DNA from 4 places in the Paenibacillus campi genome. Region 2 is predicted to be linked to each of the others. Evidence: predicted binding sites of a transcription regulator. Region 2 holds the regulator's gene; each other region holds the start of a gene.
The links. The regulator Rex, encoded in region 2, represses fermentation and respiration genes when NADH is low (regulators of the CRP and FNR family bind a similar motif). The targets are predictions, from matches to a motif close to TTGTGAAATATTTCACAA.

Region 1 (4,546 bases), on a different contig from region 2:
CCACCGATCAGAACTTGGTGGAAGTGGGCAATCAGGAAGTAACTGTTATGGTATTGGAAGTCAGCAGGCGCAACCGCGAGCAGAACCCCTGTCATACCACCGACGATAAACGCCGGAATAAACGCTACTGTCCATAGCATCGGCAGATCGAAGCGAATGCGACCGCGATACATCGTAAACAGCCAGTTAAAGATTTTAACCCCGGTCGGGATCGCAATCAACATCGTTGATAAAGCGAAGAAGGCGTTAACGTCCGCCCCGGAACCCATCGTGAAGAAATGGTGAGCCCATGTGAAGAAGGAAACAAACGCGATAATCATCATCGCAAATACCATCGAGGTGTAACCGAACAGCTTTTTGCGTGAGAACACGCTGACGACTTCGGAGAAAATACCGAATGCCGGCAAAATAACGATATATACCTCTGGGTGACCCCACATCCAGATGAGGTTAATATACATCATCGGATTACCGCCACCGTCAAGGGTGAAGAAGTGCCCGCCCCCGAAACGGTCGAGGAACAGCAAAGCAAGTGTAACTGTCAAAATTGGGAATGCAAAAATGATGATAACGCAAGTTGCAAATACCGACCATGTGAACATTGGCAGCTTCATCATCGTCAGACCTGGTGAACGCATTTTGATAATCGTTACCAAGAAGTTAATACCTGTGGCAAGGGAACCAATACCGGAAATCTGGATACCCCAGATGTAAAAGTTCTGCCCTGGTCCAGGGTTAAATTGCAGCTCGGACAGCGGTGGATAGCTGAGCCAACCGGCATCCGGCGAACCGCCGATAACGAAGGAGAGGTTGAACAACATTGCGCCCAAGAAGAACAGCCAGAAGCTAAGCGAGTTCAAATAAGGGAACGCAACGTCACGCGCACCGATTTGTAACGGTACAACGACGTTAAACAAACCGAACATAAAGGGCATCGCCATAAACAGGATCATAACGACACCGTGTGTAGTAAATACCTGGTTATAATGTTCCGGATGCAGGAATTCAAAATTCGGAATCGCTAATTGCGTCCGCATCATGAGCGCATCGACACCGCCACGGAACATCATAATAATCGCAGCCAAAATGTACATGATACCGATTTTTTTGTGGTCAACCGTAGTCAACCAGTTGCGCCAGAGCCATTTCCACTTTTTGAAGTAGGTCAATCCGGCAACGATCGCAATCGTTACCAATCCAATGGATACGTCTGCACCGTAAATCAACGGATCGCCAGTAACAAAAAACTCGGATGCAAACTGTTTAATATTTTCAAGCATCGTTGAGCTCCTTTCACTTTCTTTGTCCATGCCCGGCGTATCGCCCGCATGTATGGAGGCATTGCATGAATACCATTGGAATACAGCACCGAACGCCGGGCACAAAAGCTCTCCCGACGCGCTGCTTATTTACGCGGACGCATGCGGCGCATATCGTCCGTACAACATAACGTCACTTCAACCAACCGTCTTAAATGCCTTGATCTCGCATTGCAGGTGTCGTGTGTACCGGTTTACGGTGTTCAGACAAACCGCCAGGCAAATACTGGGTTACGATTTTTTGGAACAATCCTTCAGGGAAGGAGGAGAAATATTGCTTGTCCGCTGTACCCGGTGTTGCGATGGACTCATACGTATCCAGCGTCATCGGCTGGGACTCGGTTTTCACCTTTTTCACCCATGCTTCATAATCGGATTCAGTTACGGCATTGACATCAAAGTTCATATCACCAAAATGCTCACCGCTAAAGTTGGCGCCTGAACCGTAGTATGTGCCTGTATGATCTGCTTGTAAATACAAATTCATCGCCATACCGGACATCGTATAAATTTGTCCACCGAGCTGCGGAATCCAGAAGGAGTTCATCGGAGCATCGGAAGTCAGTTCAAAGCGAATTGGACGATCTTCCGGAATCGTTAGCGTATTCACTGTAGCGACTCCTTCTTCCGGATAGAAAAACGCCCATTTCCAATCCAACGAAATGGCTTGAATGACGATAGGTGGTTTGTCAGACTTAATAGCTACGGAAGGCTCGAGTGCGTACGTATACCGAACGGTTACGATACCGAGTACGGCGATGACGACAATCGGAATGCCCCACCAGATCGATTCCAACACATTGCTGTGATTGAAATCCGGATCGTACTTAGCCTTTCTGCCCGGTTTGTCACGATATCTCCATACAATAACGAAGGTCAGTATGGTTGTCGGTACAATAACAATCGCGGTCAGAATCGTCGAAATGATAATGACATCGCGTTGTCCTTCTGCGATTGGTCCTTTCGGATTAAGAACAGCATAATTGCTAGAACCAGCAACTAGCGCCCAAACCGTCAGAGCCAGCGACAACACAGTCACAACCAGAACAACCCAGAACATAAGGCGCGAACCTGGTTTTTTGCTCATCTTGATCCCCTTTCTCACTTAACGCTTATGACGTTCATAATGTTGAAACCACACATTCCTATGTTAACACTAAGTGTCCTATTTGCGTATCCATAGAAGGTGTAAATTTCGATTTTTTTTGGCTTGTTAACAAATCTGTCAATTTATCAGCAAGCAGAAGTGAATGTTTTCACATTATTTAAAGATTAACATATATTTACTTCGTAAAAAAGCCCCTTTAAGAATAATTCTTAAAGGAGCCTTAATTTTAAAATTCAAGCTGGACAGCTATGTTTGCCTATGACAAATCGCATGGACAGTCAGGAAAATACTAGTCGTCCTTAATGCCATCTTTCCCTTCGTCACTGCGCGCCTGCATTGAGCCAAGCCATTTGGCTAAAGAATAAATAAAGGCAAATGCAGCCAAACAGCCGACACCGATCATCAAACCGAGATTGTTATCATTGAATGGTTGCAGATTAAGCACGATAAGCAAAATACCGGCAGCACAGCTTAGCCATGCGACAACAGTTAACATTTTGCTAAGTCCATATGTGTTTTGTGCCGAGCTTTTCTCGCTCGGTCCTCTGGATTTGGTAGCCACGGAATCCACTCCCCTTTCCCGGATAGTCGTATTACTGCTATGTCTGCCTGAATCGGTTCATCGTTTGAGCCGGCGTACCAAGCAGAAGTGCCATACGACTTATTACCACAAAAGGAAGCTTTTGATTCGCAATGCTTCATTTATATTTTGCCTTATCGTTTGCCTGCTCCGGTTGATACCGAATTAGCGCGTCTCCATCCAGTTGTTACGCACCACATTTTGATACCAGTAAAAGCTTTCTTTTGGTGTACGCACTTGGGTACGGAAATCAACATGGATCAGCCCAAAGCGCATGCGGTAACCTTCCGCCCATTCAAAATTGTCCATCAACGACCATGCCATATAACCTTTTAACTGGATGCCATCATTAATTACACGATGCACCTGAGCGATATGCTGCTGCAAATAACTAATCCGTACCGTATCGTTTACGATGCCGTTTTGCACACCATCATTAATGCACGCCCCGTTCTCGGTAATGTAAATATCGATATTGCCGTATTTTTGCAAATAATGGATCACATCATATAATCCGGTCGAATCGATCGGCCAGCCGATATCGGTTTTGAACAAGCCCATATCGATCGGTTCGCTGTGCAAATAACCGGCTTTCGGGTTGTACCGATTTACGGTCGGATGATAGTAGTTAATGCCGATCAGATCGATCGGCTGGGCGATGATGTCCATATCGCCTGCCTGCACCGGCGGGGTAGCGCCTGCTGCTTTGAACCAATCGTACAATGATTGCGGATAGCTTCCTTTATACACCGGATCAAGGAACCAGTCGGCATACACTTCGATGTTGCGATTGCAAGCTGCACGATCCGCTTCGCTTTTGCTGTACGGCACCGCCCAGGCAACATTGGGCGCAATGCCGATTTGACCGTCTGTCGGGCTAATTTGACGGAACAGCTTAACCGCATGTCCGTGCGCCACGAGCAAATTATGCCCTACATTGAGCGCAATTTGCAAATCGGTATTGCCAGGCGCATGCTTACCTTCCAAATTGGACAAAAAGGCGATACACCACGGCTCGTTAAATGTGAGCCACAATTTGATTTTGGCGCTAAATTCACGGAACATCACTTCGGCATATTTCACAAACGCATCGATCGTACGGCGATTTTCCCAGCCGCCATCATCTTGCAGCGTCTGCGGCAAATCCCAATGATACAGCGTGCAAAATGGCTCAATGCCCGCTTCCAGCAGCTTGTCCACAAACCGATGGTAAAAGTCGATCCCTTCGCGATTGATCTCACCATCTCCATCCGGAATAATACGCGGCCAAGCGATCGAGAAGCGGTACGTATCGATGCCAAGTTGCTTCATTAGCGCGATATCTTCTTCATACCGATGATAGCTGTCTGTGGCGATATTGCCGTTATGCCCGTCATATACATTGCCAGGTGTATGCGCAAATGTATCCCAGATCGACAAGCCACGCCCACCTTCCTCATACGCACCTTCAATCTGATATGAAGCGGTAGCTGTACCCCAGCGAAAATGTTGCGGAAATTGAAAAATAGTCATATGTATAGCCTCCCAAAATAGATGAGT
Region 2 (4,546 bases):
CCCATACCATAACATTTTGATTTTGTGCGGTATTGCCTTGAATGACCCAATAAATGGAAGTGTCATTCCAAACCGACTTGTAGCTATGTGTGACCGCTGTCAGCTTAGCATTTTGCTGGGCAATTTCCAATGCCATTTGCTCCTGGCTCCACGGCTTTGCCATTACATGAATATAGAACTGGTTTACACCAAGAATGATTAGCCCCAGGATCGTAATCATAATCGCGATCCATTTGCCTGTTCCCAAATTTCGCAAGACATGCCATCCTTTCTAATCTGTTGCAAGTCAGCGTGTCAGCAAGTCTTCAAACGCCGACTGCGCTTCACGACGGATTTTCTCCTCGTCCAGCGTCAGTGATACGCCATCCTTAATTACTTGTTTGCCGTCCACCCATACATGTAGCACATCTTTTGCACTTGCCGAGTAGACTGTATGCGAGATAAAGTCCGTAAATGGCAGGAAATGCGGCTGATCGATATTGAGTGACGTAATATCGGCTTTCATGCCAACTTCAAAGCTGCCGGTATCGTTAAGGAACACCGATTTGGCACCGTATTCTGTGCCCATTCGTAGCGCCTCGCTTGCCGGTACAGCGGTCGGATCGCCGGATACGCCTTTATGAATAAGCGCAGCCAGTCGCATTTCTTCAAACATATCAAGATTGTTATTGCTTGCCGGGCCGTCGGTTCCGAGCGAGACGATCACACCTGCTTTCAGCAGATCAGGCACGCGTGCGATCCCGCTTGCCAGCTTCAAATTGCTGCCTGGATTGTGCGAAATGGCCACTTTATGTTGCGCCAGCACTTCAATTTCTTCATCATTCAAATGAACAGCATGAGCTAGCAATGTCGGACGGGTAAACACGCCCAATTTTTCCAAATGGGCAACCGGACGCAGACCATAATCGGCTACATTCAGCTCGACCTCGGCAATCGTTTCGGACATATGCGTATGCAATGGCACATCCAAATCATGCGCTGCTTGTACAAAACGCTCGATAAATTGCGGTGGGCAAGTGTACGGCGCATGTGGAGACATCATCGTCGTAATACGTCCATCTGCTTTACCGTGCCAGTCGCGTACAAATTGCACCGCTTGATTCAGCTTGTCCGTCTGCTCCTGTTCTGAGCACAGACCGATAACGCCGCGCATAAGCACGGCTCGCATACCCGACTGCTCCACCACTTCAGCTACGCGCTCGGAACGATCATACATATCGAGGAATGTCGTTGTGCCGCCTTTGAGCATTTCCAGTACAGACAGCGCTGTACCGGTGTACACATCATCGCTCGTAAACTTCGCTTCCATCGGCCACATTTTCTCTTGTAACCATACTTGCAGCGCCAAATCATCACCATAACCACGCAATAGCGACATCGCTGCATGCCCATGACTATTTACAAGACCTGGAATAAAAAATTGATGGCGTCCGTCTACGACCGTCACATCGTCTTCCAGTTGCGGCTCCTGTTCACCAATATACGTAATCCGGTCATTTTCGATCACCATATGACCGTGCAGTACAGGCTTGTGCCCGTTTAAAACGGCAAAAATACCGTTTTTAATTATCCATTTACTCGGAGAGTTGTTCATTGGCTTCTAATTCCTTTCCATCTTCAAGGTAATAGGCAAGACTAAGCAAATCGGTCGTAAAATCGGCTGTATGCACACGCACATGCGGTGGTGTACGCAAAATGATCGGCGCAAAATTCAAAATCGCTTCGATGCCGGCATCGATCAATTGATCAGCGACACGCTGCGCTTCTGTATTTGGCACCGTGATGATGCCAACGCGAATATGTTTCGCCTGAATCATCTCTGCCAGATCGCTCATCGGCTTCACGGTTAGCGTATTGATCTTCGTGCCGACCTTTGGCTCATACGAATCAAATACAGCGACGATTTTCATCGTCTCCTGCAAATAGGCGTTATAGTTGGATAGCGCATGACCGAGATTACCAGCACCGATCAGCGCCACATTAATCTGCTGATCGAGCTTTAAAATATGACGAATTTTCTCGATCAAATAAGACACATCATAACCGATCCCTTTGCGTCCAAAATCGCCAAAATAAGCGAGGTCTTTCCGGATTTGCGCTGGATTCAAATCGAGCTTTTGCCCTAGCTCCTGCGACGATACGGTCGGCACTTCACGGGCATGCAGCTCATTTAGATATCTTAAATAGACAGGTAATCTTCGCACGACAGCTTCAGATATTTTTTCGGATTTCATGCTTGCTCCCCCTCTTGATTTGCAGCTTCCGTTTCCTGTGGCAGGTCACTCAACCATTCGGCAATACGGGGAATCATCTGACTTGTGTACATATGTTCCATTTTGGGACCTGGCAGTGAATACAGGAAATGTCTGCCGTAATAAGCCTCAATGACCCGCGTATCGTAAATCAACACGATCCCTCGATCGTTTGCCGTGCGGACAAGTCGCCCAAAGCCCTGTTTGAACCGGATTACTGCCTGTGGCACAGATAATTTCATAAACGGGTTTTTCTTTTCCCGTTTGAGCCGTTCGCTTTTCGCTTCTACAAGCGGATGGTTTGGCGGCTGAAAAGGCAAGCGCACGATCGCCAGGCAAGTCAGCGCCTCACCCGGAATGTCGACGCCTTCCCAGAAGCTGCTCGTTCCGAGCAATACGGATGCCGGATGCTCCTGAAAACGACGGGTTAGCTTTGTGCGACTACCACCGTCCACACCTTGACCGAAAACAGCAATCTCACTCGTAGATAATTTCTCCTTCAGCGGCTCATACACCTGCTTGAGCATGCGATAGGAAGTGAATAGCACGAGCATACGTCCACGGGTCGCACGCGCCGCATCGGCAAGCGATTCCACCAGCATCGACACGAAATGTTCATCGCCCACACTTCCTTTTAAAGTCGGAAAATCACGCGGAATGAGCACCAATGACTGTTCGCGATAATTAAACGGTGATTCCAGCATGACCGTATTCAACTTGCCCTGCTGCTCGGCTTCTTTGAGTCCAAGCTGCTCGATCATATACTGGAAATTTTTATCGATCGATAACGTTGCCGATGTCAAAATAATGCTTTTCTTTTTATCGAAAAAATGCTCTTTGAGCTGTTCGCTCACATCGACCGGTACAGCGTACATTTGCAGCGATTTGCTGCGGTAACTGGCATTGGCTTCATACCAATATACTGTATCTGTGCTATCCAACTTCACAAAATGACGCAGATCGTCACGCACACTGCCCAAATCTTTGAATAGTCCGGTCACATCGGTCACAAGTCCGTCCGTGTCCACGATGTCATCCGAATCTTTGATTTTGCCCATAATATGTTCGCCCTGCCGAATCATTTGACTTAGCGCGATATGGATGCGGTTTTCCAGCTCGGTAATGTGCGCCCATTCCTCCGGCTTTTTGTCAGGCAGCAGTCGCAGTGTAAATTGTGCCGCTTCCCCTGGCCCGGCATCGCTGCGCTGCGGCAAAAGCGCAAACAGCAGCTCGTTTAGCTTATCCCAATCTTCTTTAATATCCGCCAGCTCCGGATACAAATTATCGATCGCGATCGCCCATTCCATCGCCCGTTCGCTACCGGATGAACCGAGTTGCTGACGCAATACGGCAAGCTGCCCGTTTTTGCTGTCTTTGAACAGACGCAGCAGCGGATGAACCAATGTGAAATATTTCATGTGCATGCCCAAATGCTTACCCGCCACATCTTCCAGATGATGTGCTTCATCGATGACGAGCCGTTCATAGCTTGGCAATAGCTGATGCCCTGCCTTAATATCAGTGAACAGCTTGGAATGGTTCGTAATGACTACATCGGCGGCACCGGCTTCATGTTTGGCGCGATGATAATAACATTGTTTAAACCACGGACAAGCACGACCGAGGCAGGAATCGGTGTCACTCGCTACCGTTTCCCAGAAATCACCGCCACGATTGCCCATATTCAGTTCTTCATCGTCTCCGGTTTCGGTGGCGGTCAGCCAGACGATCATCTGAGCAGCGATTAAAACGTCCTCTTTGGGACTTTGAAATTCCTTCGTATTTATTTTATGCTCAAATTTGCGCAGACACAAATAATGTTGCCGTCCTTTAAACACAGCCGCCCGGAACGCAAACGGAATAACTTGTGTCAGCAGTGGCACATCGCGCTCACGCAGCTGTTCCTGCAAATTGATCGTATGTGTGCTGAGCATGACCCGTTCATTATGCTTTACACTATGATAGATCGAAGGCAGCAAATAACCGAGCGATTTGCCTGTACCGGTGCCTGCTTCAATCAGCAGATGCTGCTCATCGGTCAGCGCCTGCATCACTTCGTCAAACATATGGTTTTGCGGGGCGCGTTCTTCATAATCCGGCAGCAGATTGCGCAAATTGTCCTTCACCTGCTCGATAAACTGCGCAAACGATGTGTCTGCAAGCGGCATATTGCCACGTTCGTCCGCCGCTGGCGGAATATCGATCCAATCGCCCACCTTTAACGCCAACTGGCGATAAAAGCGATGGCTGTCAAGGTCTTGGGCAGGCTGCGCTTCACGCTGCATCCGTACACC
Region 3 (4,546 bases), on a different contig from region 2:
GGCAGGTGAAGCATAATGTATTGGCTCAGTTTAGTTATTGCCGGGGCGTTTGAAGTGTTGGGCGTAATTTCGATGAATCGGATCATTCGCAAGCGCTCACTAGTTAATGTACTCATGATGATCGTGGCGTTTACGGGCAGTTTCTCGTGTCTGACGATTGCGATGAACGGCATTTCGATGGGAACCGCTTATGCGGTATGGACGGGAATCGGCACAGTCGGTGGCGCACTTGTCGGCATGCTCATGTATAATGAAGCAAGAAGCGGATTGCGCATCCTGTTCATCGCCATGATTATTACGTCAGCGGTCGGCTTAAAGCTGATTGCCTGATCGATCGTATCCCGTTTGCTGCGGGACGACCATTACAGCACGATCGATGACACTCGTGCCAATCCGATTATGACTTTGCAATGTTGAAGGAGTAGTTGGCATGATTACGACAGTTACACTCAATACGGCGCTTGATGTGATTTACCAGGTGCCTGCTCTGCGTCCGAATACGGTGCATCGCATTGAAGACGCGATTACACTTCCAGGCGGCAAAGGCGTCAATGCGGCACGCATTATTCGTCAGCTAGGTGAACCGGTGACGGCTGCCGGGCTCATCGCCGGGCATAACGGGCGTAAGCTCGTTTCGCTGCTACGGCAAGAACAGGTCGGGTGCCGATTTACCGAAGCCGATGGCGAGACACGACTTGCGATTACGATACTGGATGAAAGTCGTCACACGCAAACCGAACTGATCGAGCAAGGGGCAGCGGTCACCGCCGCACAGCTTGATTTGCTGGAACAAACGGTGGCGGAGCTAGCGTCCTGCTCTAGCTGGGTGCTATTTTCCGGCAGCTTGCCGCAGCAATGTCCGCCGGATGTGTATGTGCGGCTGATCGAGATCGCCCGCCGCAATGGCGCTTGTACTGCGCTCGATAGTAGCGGTGAGGCGTTAATGCATGGAATGAAGGCAACGCCGTATACGGTCAAACCGAATGAACAGGAAGCGTGTGAATGGGCGGGCATTGCACCGGATAGCAGCAATCGGCAAGAACGACTGCAACAAGCGTTAACCGCCATGCTCGATCACGGAATCGAGCTGCCGGTCATCTCGCTCGGCGCGGAAGGTGCGATTGCGGCTGAACGTTCTACCGGCTCCTTTTACCGGATACGGGTGCCACGATTGCCGATTGCAAGTGCACTCGGCAGTGGCGATGCGATGATTGCCGGGATGATCGTGTCCGCCAGTCGCGGTGGCGGAGCACAAGCGATGCTGCGGTTAGGTACGGCTTGTGGCAGTGCCTGTGCGCTGCAACCGGCTGCCGGCTGGATCGATACCGACGATATTACCGATATCGGCAATGAGATTGCAATAGAAAAATCCCCTGTAGCCTAAGGCTCAGGGGATCATTGTCGTTGTGCGTGCTCCAAAACGTACGTCCATAAAAATCTCACCGGTTTGCTGATCGCTGACGACAAAATTTATCTCCTGCGGGACCAATTCCTTTAGCGCATACTGTCTTGCCCAATCAAGTGAAGGGAATTCCCTCGTCTGATCAAATGATCGGACGGTGATCTTTGGCAGTAATTCTTTGTAGTGGCTCAAGGTGCAAACCTCCTTTATTACTCCATTAGACAATCCGAATAGATTTGAATCCGCTTACAAGAAATTTATTCCATTTATTTAAAAATATAAACCGATGTGGAAAAATCGGTATGAATATATCCATTGGAACATTTGCGCATATACGGTTTACCATTTAACCAACGCAAGTTGAACGAGCGCAAGTGAAAATAATGAAAAGGACAGCTTATACTAGCTGCTCAAATGATGTGTATCCATTATGTTACACATTAATCGATACTGTGCCTAGAGGTTTTGTACCTATTCCAAGTTTGTGTAATTAGGGCAATAACGAATAGCGCCTAATTCGTATAGATGCAATCAGGCGCCAGTTTTCCACATCATCATGAGCATTACCGTACATCATTGGCTAAATTGGATACGACCCGCACACATTCGCCATGCTCAATTCATGCTCTGGATTGTAAAAAGTTCAAGCGTGCCGGCGAATTTGCCCGGCATAATGTCGCAGATCAGCGCGGTCATGCTGCAAATAGGCTTGTACCATCGCCGCCCATTGCTCGTATAGCGAGCCAGGTGCAGTTTCAGTTAGCCAAGCGCATAGCTTATCTGTCCAGATGAGCAAATAATGTTCAATAAAATCAAGCTGTGCCTGAATAACAGCAGCTTGCTCCAGCGGACGTTGTTCGCTCTCCGCCAATCGCTCGGCAAGCAATGACATAAATTCCAGTTCGATCGCGATATGATCATCCGATTCATGATCCATCTTTTTAAACGTAATACCTGCATGGGCATAGACGGAATTCAGTATCGCTTCATATCCGCACGGCTCCTGTTCACCGCATACATAATGGGCGGCACGCAGATGATCTTCACCATTTTGCTCATCTAACAAACGCTCATAGGCTGCATTATGCTGTGCAGCAGACTGCACAATCGCTGCAAGCGATGTCCGCTCCAATTCAGACAGCAAGGAATACGAACGAACACTCAGCTGCTGAATGCGTCCGGCATCACGGCGCCATTCGATCAGCTTGGACAGCGTTGGCTTACGTTGCAGCATTTCACTTAACAAACGATACGTCATCACCCGACTGTACAACCAATCGATGCTCGTCTTTACTTCCGTATTCACTGTCATCTGAAATACACTCCTTGTGATTTTATTCACTACTTTATTGCACGCAATACGTTATGATTACAATCAATGTACTGAACACTGATGATCATATTATGATCGGTAACGACAATAGATCATTCGTTTTAGGCTTACCTACATTGTAACCGATATCACAAGCGAGATGTGCATTTTGCCCATTCGTTCATAAAATAGTCAACAATGCCTGGCAGCTGCTTTAGTTGCCAGGCATTTGTTTTAAAATATACAGGCGTCTTGCCATTTCATACGCCTCTGGATCATTCATATTGTATAGACACCACGGTGTCAGATCATACGATCGTTCATGCTCATCCTGTTCTTCCTTTAGCAACTGTTCGAGCGGTATTTCCACCTGATTGTGCTGTTCTAGCCAATCCATCACTTTAAGCTGGCGCTGCTCTAACGCTGTCTGCAATGATGGTAGTACTGTGCGATGGTACAAAGCATACAGCGGATGTATACGTCCCTCGTACGATGGAAATGCTGCCTGCGCCAATGGAATCTGCCCTTCTTCCACATTGCTATCACCGAACATTGTCGCCGTTTTCATCATCAACCGGATCAGACTGGCGCTGGCAAATGGCATATCACATGCCGCCAGTATGTACCAGGTGGCATCTATATGCTTCATGCCCGCGTACAATCCTGCCAGCGGCCCTAAACCGGGATAATCGTCCGCCGCTACAGGCAAATGAAGAAAGTCATAACTGTGCTGATCCGATGCAGCCAGACAAACATGTGGCGTACATTGCAATAATGTATCGGCTACACGCTGAATGACCGGTTTGCCACCGATATCAAGCAATGCTTTATCTCTGCCCATCCGACGCGACTGCCCGCCAGCCAGCAAAATAGCTGCAAGATCAATTCTCATCTGTATTCCTCCTGTCTGGTGAAAAATCAGTGCACGGCAATATCATTGCTATGCTTGCCTTGTTAGCCTATTATGCTTGTTTCGTGTGCTGCTTGCTTGCCGATGCTACCGAGCAGTCCGTGTTCCTCCTCCACAAGCACTTCTTCTATTCAGCTTTGTAAACGTATTGTTGAAGCATGATTGTCGTTCAGCTTCATATCCTGCTTGTTTCCGCACGATGCTCGTTCAACTTTATTTTGCTTCTGCATGGACGATGCCAAACTTTGAACGATCTAAATCGATTTATGTTATGTATCGATGCTACAATCAACTGCCGACTTTATTATAAACCTTACTACAACTGAAACCAAACGGTTTATGATTACGCTTACAAATTAAATGGCTTTTGACGCTACTGTAATCCATAGTTAGGCGAATTTGGCGTAAAATGGTTTGTATCCCCTTTCAACAAATGATACAGTGAAGTACATATCGCCTTGAAAGGATTGTCGCAGCTTGAGTTCCATAACCTCCAAATCTCCTTTTGCTACCCTTCGCTGGTATACGTTTTTTATTTACGGGACGATGGTTATTTTCACCAGTTTCTTTCAGCTTTATTTGCAAGATGTCGGTATGAGCCAGAGCGAGATTGGCGCATTGATGGCAATCGGGCCATTTGTATCGTTGTTTGCGAATCCATTCTGGGGCTATCTTGGTGATCGCTGGCAAAATGTCCGTTTGGTGCTGCTGGCGATGATGATCGGCACATTAGTACTCGTGCAGATCGTATTCAATGTGCAAAATTACACGCTGATCTATATTGTAATGACTTGCTTTTTCTTTTTCCAGACACCGATGTTTGCGCAATCGAGCACATTGATTCTAAATTATATCGATGGCACGCCTTACAAATTCGGCGGCTTTCGGCTGTACGGTTCGCTCGGCTGGGCACTGACGGCAA
Region 4 (4,546 bases), 160 kb from region 2:
AAGCCCAGTTCCTGGAACGTTTCTGGAATGCCGAGTTTGCGGTTTAGATCGCGAATCGCATTGACCAGACTGTTCACGCCTTCTTCGATAGTGCGAGCTGGCAGTCCGAGAATACGGGCGATTTCGGCATAACGCTCATCAGCGATAAAGTGCGAATATTTTGGGAACGACGCAAATTTAGTCGGTTTTTTCGCATTGTAGCGGATGACGTGTGGCATCAGAATTGCATTCGTGCGACCGTGTGCGGTATGGTATTGACCGCCCCATTTGTGGGCAAGGCTATGGTTAATGCCGAGGAACGCATTCGCAAATGCCATCCCTGCGATCGTCGAAGCATTGTGCATTTTTTCGCGTGCCAGTTTATCGCCGGTCAGTGCCGATTGCTCCAAATATTGGAACACGAGTTGGATCGCTTTGATCGCCAGTCCGTCGGTGTAGTCGTTCGCCATATTCGATACGTACGCTTCAATCGCATGCGTGAGCACATCCATCCCGGTATCGGCTACTGCGACGCGTGGCAAAGTGTACACAAATTCAGGATCGACAATCGCTACGTCCGGTGTCAGTTCATAGTCTGCGAGCGGGTATTTCGTATTGCCTTTTTCTTTATCGGTAATGACTGCAAACGATGTCACTTCCGAGCCTGTACCCGATGTCGTTGGAATCGCTACAAATTGCGCTTTTTGACCGAGATGTGGGTATTTGTAAATTCGTTTGCGAATATCCATAAATTTCTGCTTCAAGTTATCAAAACTTACGTCAGGGTATTCGTAAAACAGCCACATGCCTTTGGCAGCATCCATTGGCGAACCGCCGCCAAGCGCGATAATGCAGTCCGGTTGGAAACGTTCCATCATCTGGCGTCCGCGTTCGACGGTCGTCGTCGATGGATCAGGCTCCACCTCGGAGAACACTTCGATCACAACCGGAGTTTGACGCTGACGGAGATAATGTTCCACTTTTTCTACATAACCGAGCTGTACCATCATCGGGTCGGTGACGATGGCGACACGACTAATGTTGGGCATTTTGGCAAGATATTGTGTCGAGCCTTTTTCAAAATAGACTTTCGCTGGGATTTTGAACCATTGCATATTCACAGTACGGCGAGCCACCCTTTTAATATTAATCAAATTAACGGCTGTAACGTTCGACGATGTGGAATTGCGTCCATACGATCCACAACCGAGTGTGAGCGACGGCAAATTCGTATTGTAAATGTCGCCGATTGCCCCATGTGTCGATGGCGAATTGACGATAATACGTCCGGTTTGCAGACGATCTGCGAATTTTTGAATCACTTCTTCATTGTTCGAATGAATTGCCGACGAGTGACCCATCCCGCCAAACTCTACGATTTGGGCAGCACGCTCGATGCCTTGCTCCGCATTTTTCACTTTATAACAAGCCAGCACTGGGCTTAACTTTTCGGCGGACAATGGATATTTGGTACCTACGCCTTCCAGTTCGGCAATCAGGATTTTGGTGTTAGCTGGCACGGTAATGCCGCTCATTTCGGCAATTTTGGTTGCAGGTTGTCCGACGATGGCTGGGTTTACAGCGCATTTTTCCACATTCATTGCACTAGCGGTCAGTTTGGCAACTTCGTCTTTGCTAAGGAAATAGCAGCCATTATCGATCATCAACTTTTTCACTTGCTCGAATACCGGTTCTTCAATCACAACCGCCTGCTCGGACGCACAGATCATCCCGTTATCAAACGATTTCGATAAAATTAAATCTGTCACCGCTTGCTTCAAATCCGCACTTTTCTCGATAAAAGCAGGTACGTTACCTGGACCTACGCCAAGCGCTGGTTTGCCGCAGCTATATGCCGCTTTTACCATCGCGCCGCCACCGGTAGCGAGAATGAGTGCCACATCCGGATGATTCATGAGCGCATTCGTTTTGTCCATCGATGGCTGTTCGATCCATTGAATACAGTCGGCTGGTGCACCGTGTTTCACCGCTGCTTCAAGCAATATTTGGGCTGCTTCACGGCTACACTGTTGGGCGGATGGATGGAAACCGAAAATGATCGGGTTACGTGTTTTGATTGCGATCAATGCTTTGAACATCGTCGTCGATGTCGGGTTCGTGACAGGCGTAATGCCCATAATGATGCCGACCGGTTCAGCGATTTTTTGGAAGCTGTCATACGCGTTGTCCTCGATCACGCCGACCGTTTTTTCATTTTTAATGCTATGATAAATGTATTCTGTCGCAAAGATGTTTTTTGTAATTTTGTCTTCGTATACACCACGACCGGTTTCTTCGACAGCCATTTTGGCAAGGTGCATATGTTTATCCAGCCCGGCAAGCGCCATCGCCTGTACGATCTGATCAATTTGCTGCTGATCCATTTTCATAAATGCGGAGTAGGCTCTGTTCGCTTTATCGATCTGTTTTTGAATTTCTTCCTGTGCAGTTACCTCTACCGTGCGGGCGACATCATTTTTAACAGCCATTTCTCTCATCCTCCTCAGAATGTGCGTTGCTCTTGTCTACGCACTGATCATAGCATAGCGATAAATGTGATAATGTGATGTTTTTCACAATAAATTTTGATTTTTAAAAATTTTCTTGTCTTGTTTTTTGCTTTTGCATTTTAAATCATAGCGCGCTATAATATAAGTGAAAATAATCACAAACTTTCACAACTTAAAATTTCTTTTATTTCAACCGATAGCAAATAGAGGAAAAGTGGCATATTTGAAATTATTTTACTAATTTTTCCTTTAATTTAATGCAATTTGCTTATTTTCACGTATAATGGGGACATAAAGGAGAGGAACAATGATGAACAAATCGATGGAATTGATGAAGCATAGCGAAAAAAGCAATACGAGCAGCTTCTCGCCTGTGAATTTGGAGCGCATGCTTGCTTATGCGACAGATCGCAATATTGCGGCGGGATCGCATCTGTTCTGGGAAGGCGATATTTCTGACAAATTGTATTACATTAAAAGCGGACGCGTCAAACTAACTAAATCGACGGACGAAGGGAAAGAGCTAATCCTGTACCTGTATCAGGTTGGTGATATTATCGGTCAAGCTGATCTGTTCTCAGGCACCCGACTCGGTTTCACTGCCGAAGCACTGGAAGATACCGAAGTAGCGGTCATCGATCATAAAGACTTGGAGCTGATCATCTGTCAGCATTGTGACTTTGCGCTCGATTTTATGAAATGGATGGGCACGCACCATCGCCTGACACAGACCAAAGTGCGCGATCTGATGCTGTACGGTAAACCAGGTGCGCTCTGCTCCACTTTGATTCGCCTAGGCAATACGTACGGTAAACCACATAATGAAGACGGATCGATTTTAATCAACAAAAAGATCACTCATACCGATCTGTCGAATATGATCGGTGCGACCCGTGAAAGCGTCAACCGTATGCTAAGTGATCTACGCAAACAGGATACGATCGAGTATGAGCACGGTATGATCATTATCCATGATCTGGAGGCGCTACAGGAAGTGTGCCATTGCGAGCTGTGCCCGAAAGAAGTTTGCCGGATTTAATCCCCACTCCCCTCCCCATTGTACGGGCTTTACTGCAACCCGGTTGTGATAATGCGAAAAAAGCTTTCCACCGGAATCGTACCGGGGAAAGCTTTTTTTATGGTCGGATACTGCTGCCTTGACGTTGCAGACGGCATGTATACATTAATCAGTCTACCCAATGCTCTGCCCAGTTCTGAATCTGCTCCATCACCGGCTTGAGGGCATGACCTTTCTCTGTCAGTTCATACTCAATCCGTACCGGCGTTTCCGGATATACTTTCCGAACGAGTATGCCACTTGCTTCCAAATCTTTCATGCGCTCCGAGAGCATTTTATCGCTCATCATCGGAATAAGGTTTGATATGTCCTTGAACCGTTTCGGTCCGCTCATCAACGATTGAATAATGAGACCATTCCAGCGTTTGCCTAGGAACGAAAAGGCTGTCTCAAAGCGCGGACACAATCCCAATTGATGCTGTTCCATCATCTCACCTCTTTACTCGTCCATAGCCCAATCACATATGGATGCAAATTCAACTCTCCACTCGCAACTTTCAACTTACAATAAGTTAGCACAAATATCTTACCATATTTCCGATCATAAGCAAACGAAAACATGGCAATTTATGCGCTTTAGCAGGCGTTTTGGCGAGCAGACTAGCTAAACATCATCCACTATAATAATTGTTCGCTACCGCTTATATTTTACTCTTTTTCCAATCCATTACGGAGTCGTCACTGTCTCATCTCCACACGTCCCCTTGCAAAAAATTACGCAAATGATGCAAATCTTGTTCAATTACCGTTTCTAGTGCACGATTGTACAAAATCGCTGCTGGATGATACAACGGGAAAATCCAATATGACGTTGTACCTTCATAATAACCGCGTTCCGGGTGATCACGCTCCACATGTCGAATGACGCTTTGCCGAGGCTGCCCGTGCAGATCAGACACACGCATTCCGTTGCCGAGCAGCCGTTGCAGTCCAATATTGCCAACTGTAATGAGTAATCGTGGTTGCACGACTGCAAGTT

Region 1: a site for Rex is predicted at 2,564-2,581, ahead of qoxA (cytochrome aa3 quinol oxidase subunit II). Genes of this name have one in related genera too.
Region 3: a site for Rex is predicted at 2,729-2,746, ahead of U1I11_RS12425 (TorD/DmsD family molecular chaperone). Genes of this name have one in related genera too.
Region 4: a site for Rex is predicted at 2,541-2,558, ahead of adhE (bifunctional acetaldehyde-CoA/alcohol dehydrogenase). Genes of this name have one in related genera too.

What each region holds. Positions count from the first base shown of each region.
Region 1 covers NZ_JAXSQZ010000010.1:65,046-69,591, reverse strand. The annotation lists gene U1I11_RS19205 (cbb3-type cytochrome c oxidase subunit I) at 1-1,280, opposite strand, end outside; gene qoxA (cytochrome aa3 quinol oxidase subunit II) at 1,471-2,406, opposite strand; gene U1I11_RS19195 (hypothetical protein) at 2,717-2,989, opposite strand; gene U1I11_RS19190 (GH1 family beta-glucosidase) at 3,173-4,519, opposite strand.
Region 2 covers NZ_JAXSQZ010000002.1:782,734-787,279, reverse strand. The annotation lists gene U1I11_RS08550 (cell wall elongation regulator TseB-like domain-containing protein) at 1-256, opposite strand, end outside; gene U1I11_RS08545 (amidohydrolase) at 287-1,594, opposite strand; gene U1I11_RS08540 (redox-sensing transcriptional repressor Rex) at 1,575-2,234, opposite strand; gene dinG (ATP-dependent DNA helicase DinG) at 2,231-4,546, opposite strand, start outside.
Region 3 covers NZ_JAXSQZ010000004.1:329,732-334,277, reverse strand. The annotation lists gene U1I11_RS12445 (DMT family transporter) at 1-16, shown strand, start outside; gene U1I11_RS12440 (DMT family transporter) at 16-330, shown strand; gene U1I11_RS12435 (1-phosphofructokinase family hexose kinase) at 431-1,384, shown strand; gene U1I11_RS12430 (hypothetical protein) at 1,388-1,594, opposite strand; gene U1I11_RS12425 (TorD/DmsD family molecular chaperone) at 2,046-2,714, opposite strand; gene mobA (molybdenum cofactor guanylyltransferase) at 2,929-3,606, opposite strand; gene U1I11_RS12415 (MFS transporter) at 4,102-4,546, shown strand, end outside.
Region 4 covers NZ_JAXSQZ010000002.1:617,972-622,517, reverse strand. The annotation lists gene adhE (bifunctional acetaldehyde-CoA/alcohol dehydrogenase) at 1-2,468, opposite strand, end outside; gene U1I11_RS07820 (Crp/Fnr family transcriptional regulator) at 2,800-3,528, shown strand; gene U1I11_RS07815 (winged helix-turn-helix transcriptional regulator) at 3,677-3,994, opposite strand; gene U1I11_RS07810 (uracil-DNA glycosylase) at 4,254-4,546, opposite strand, start outside.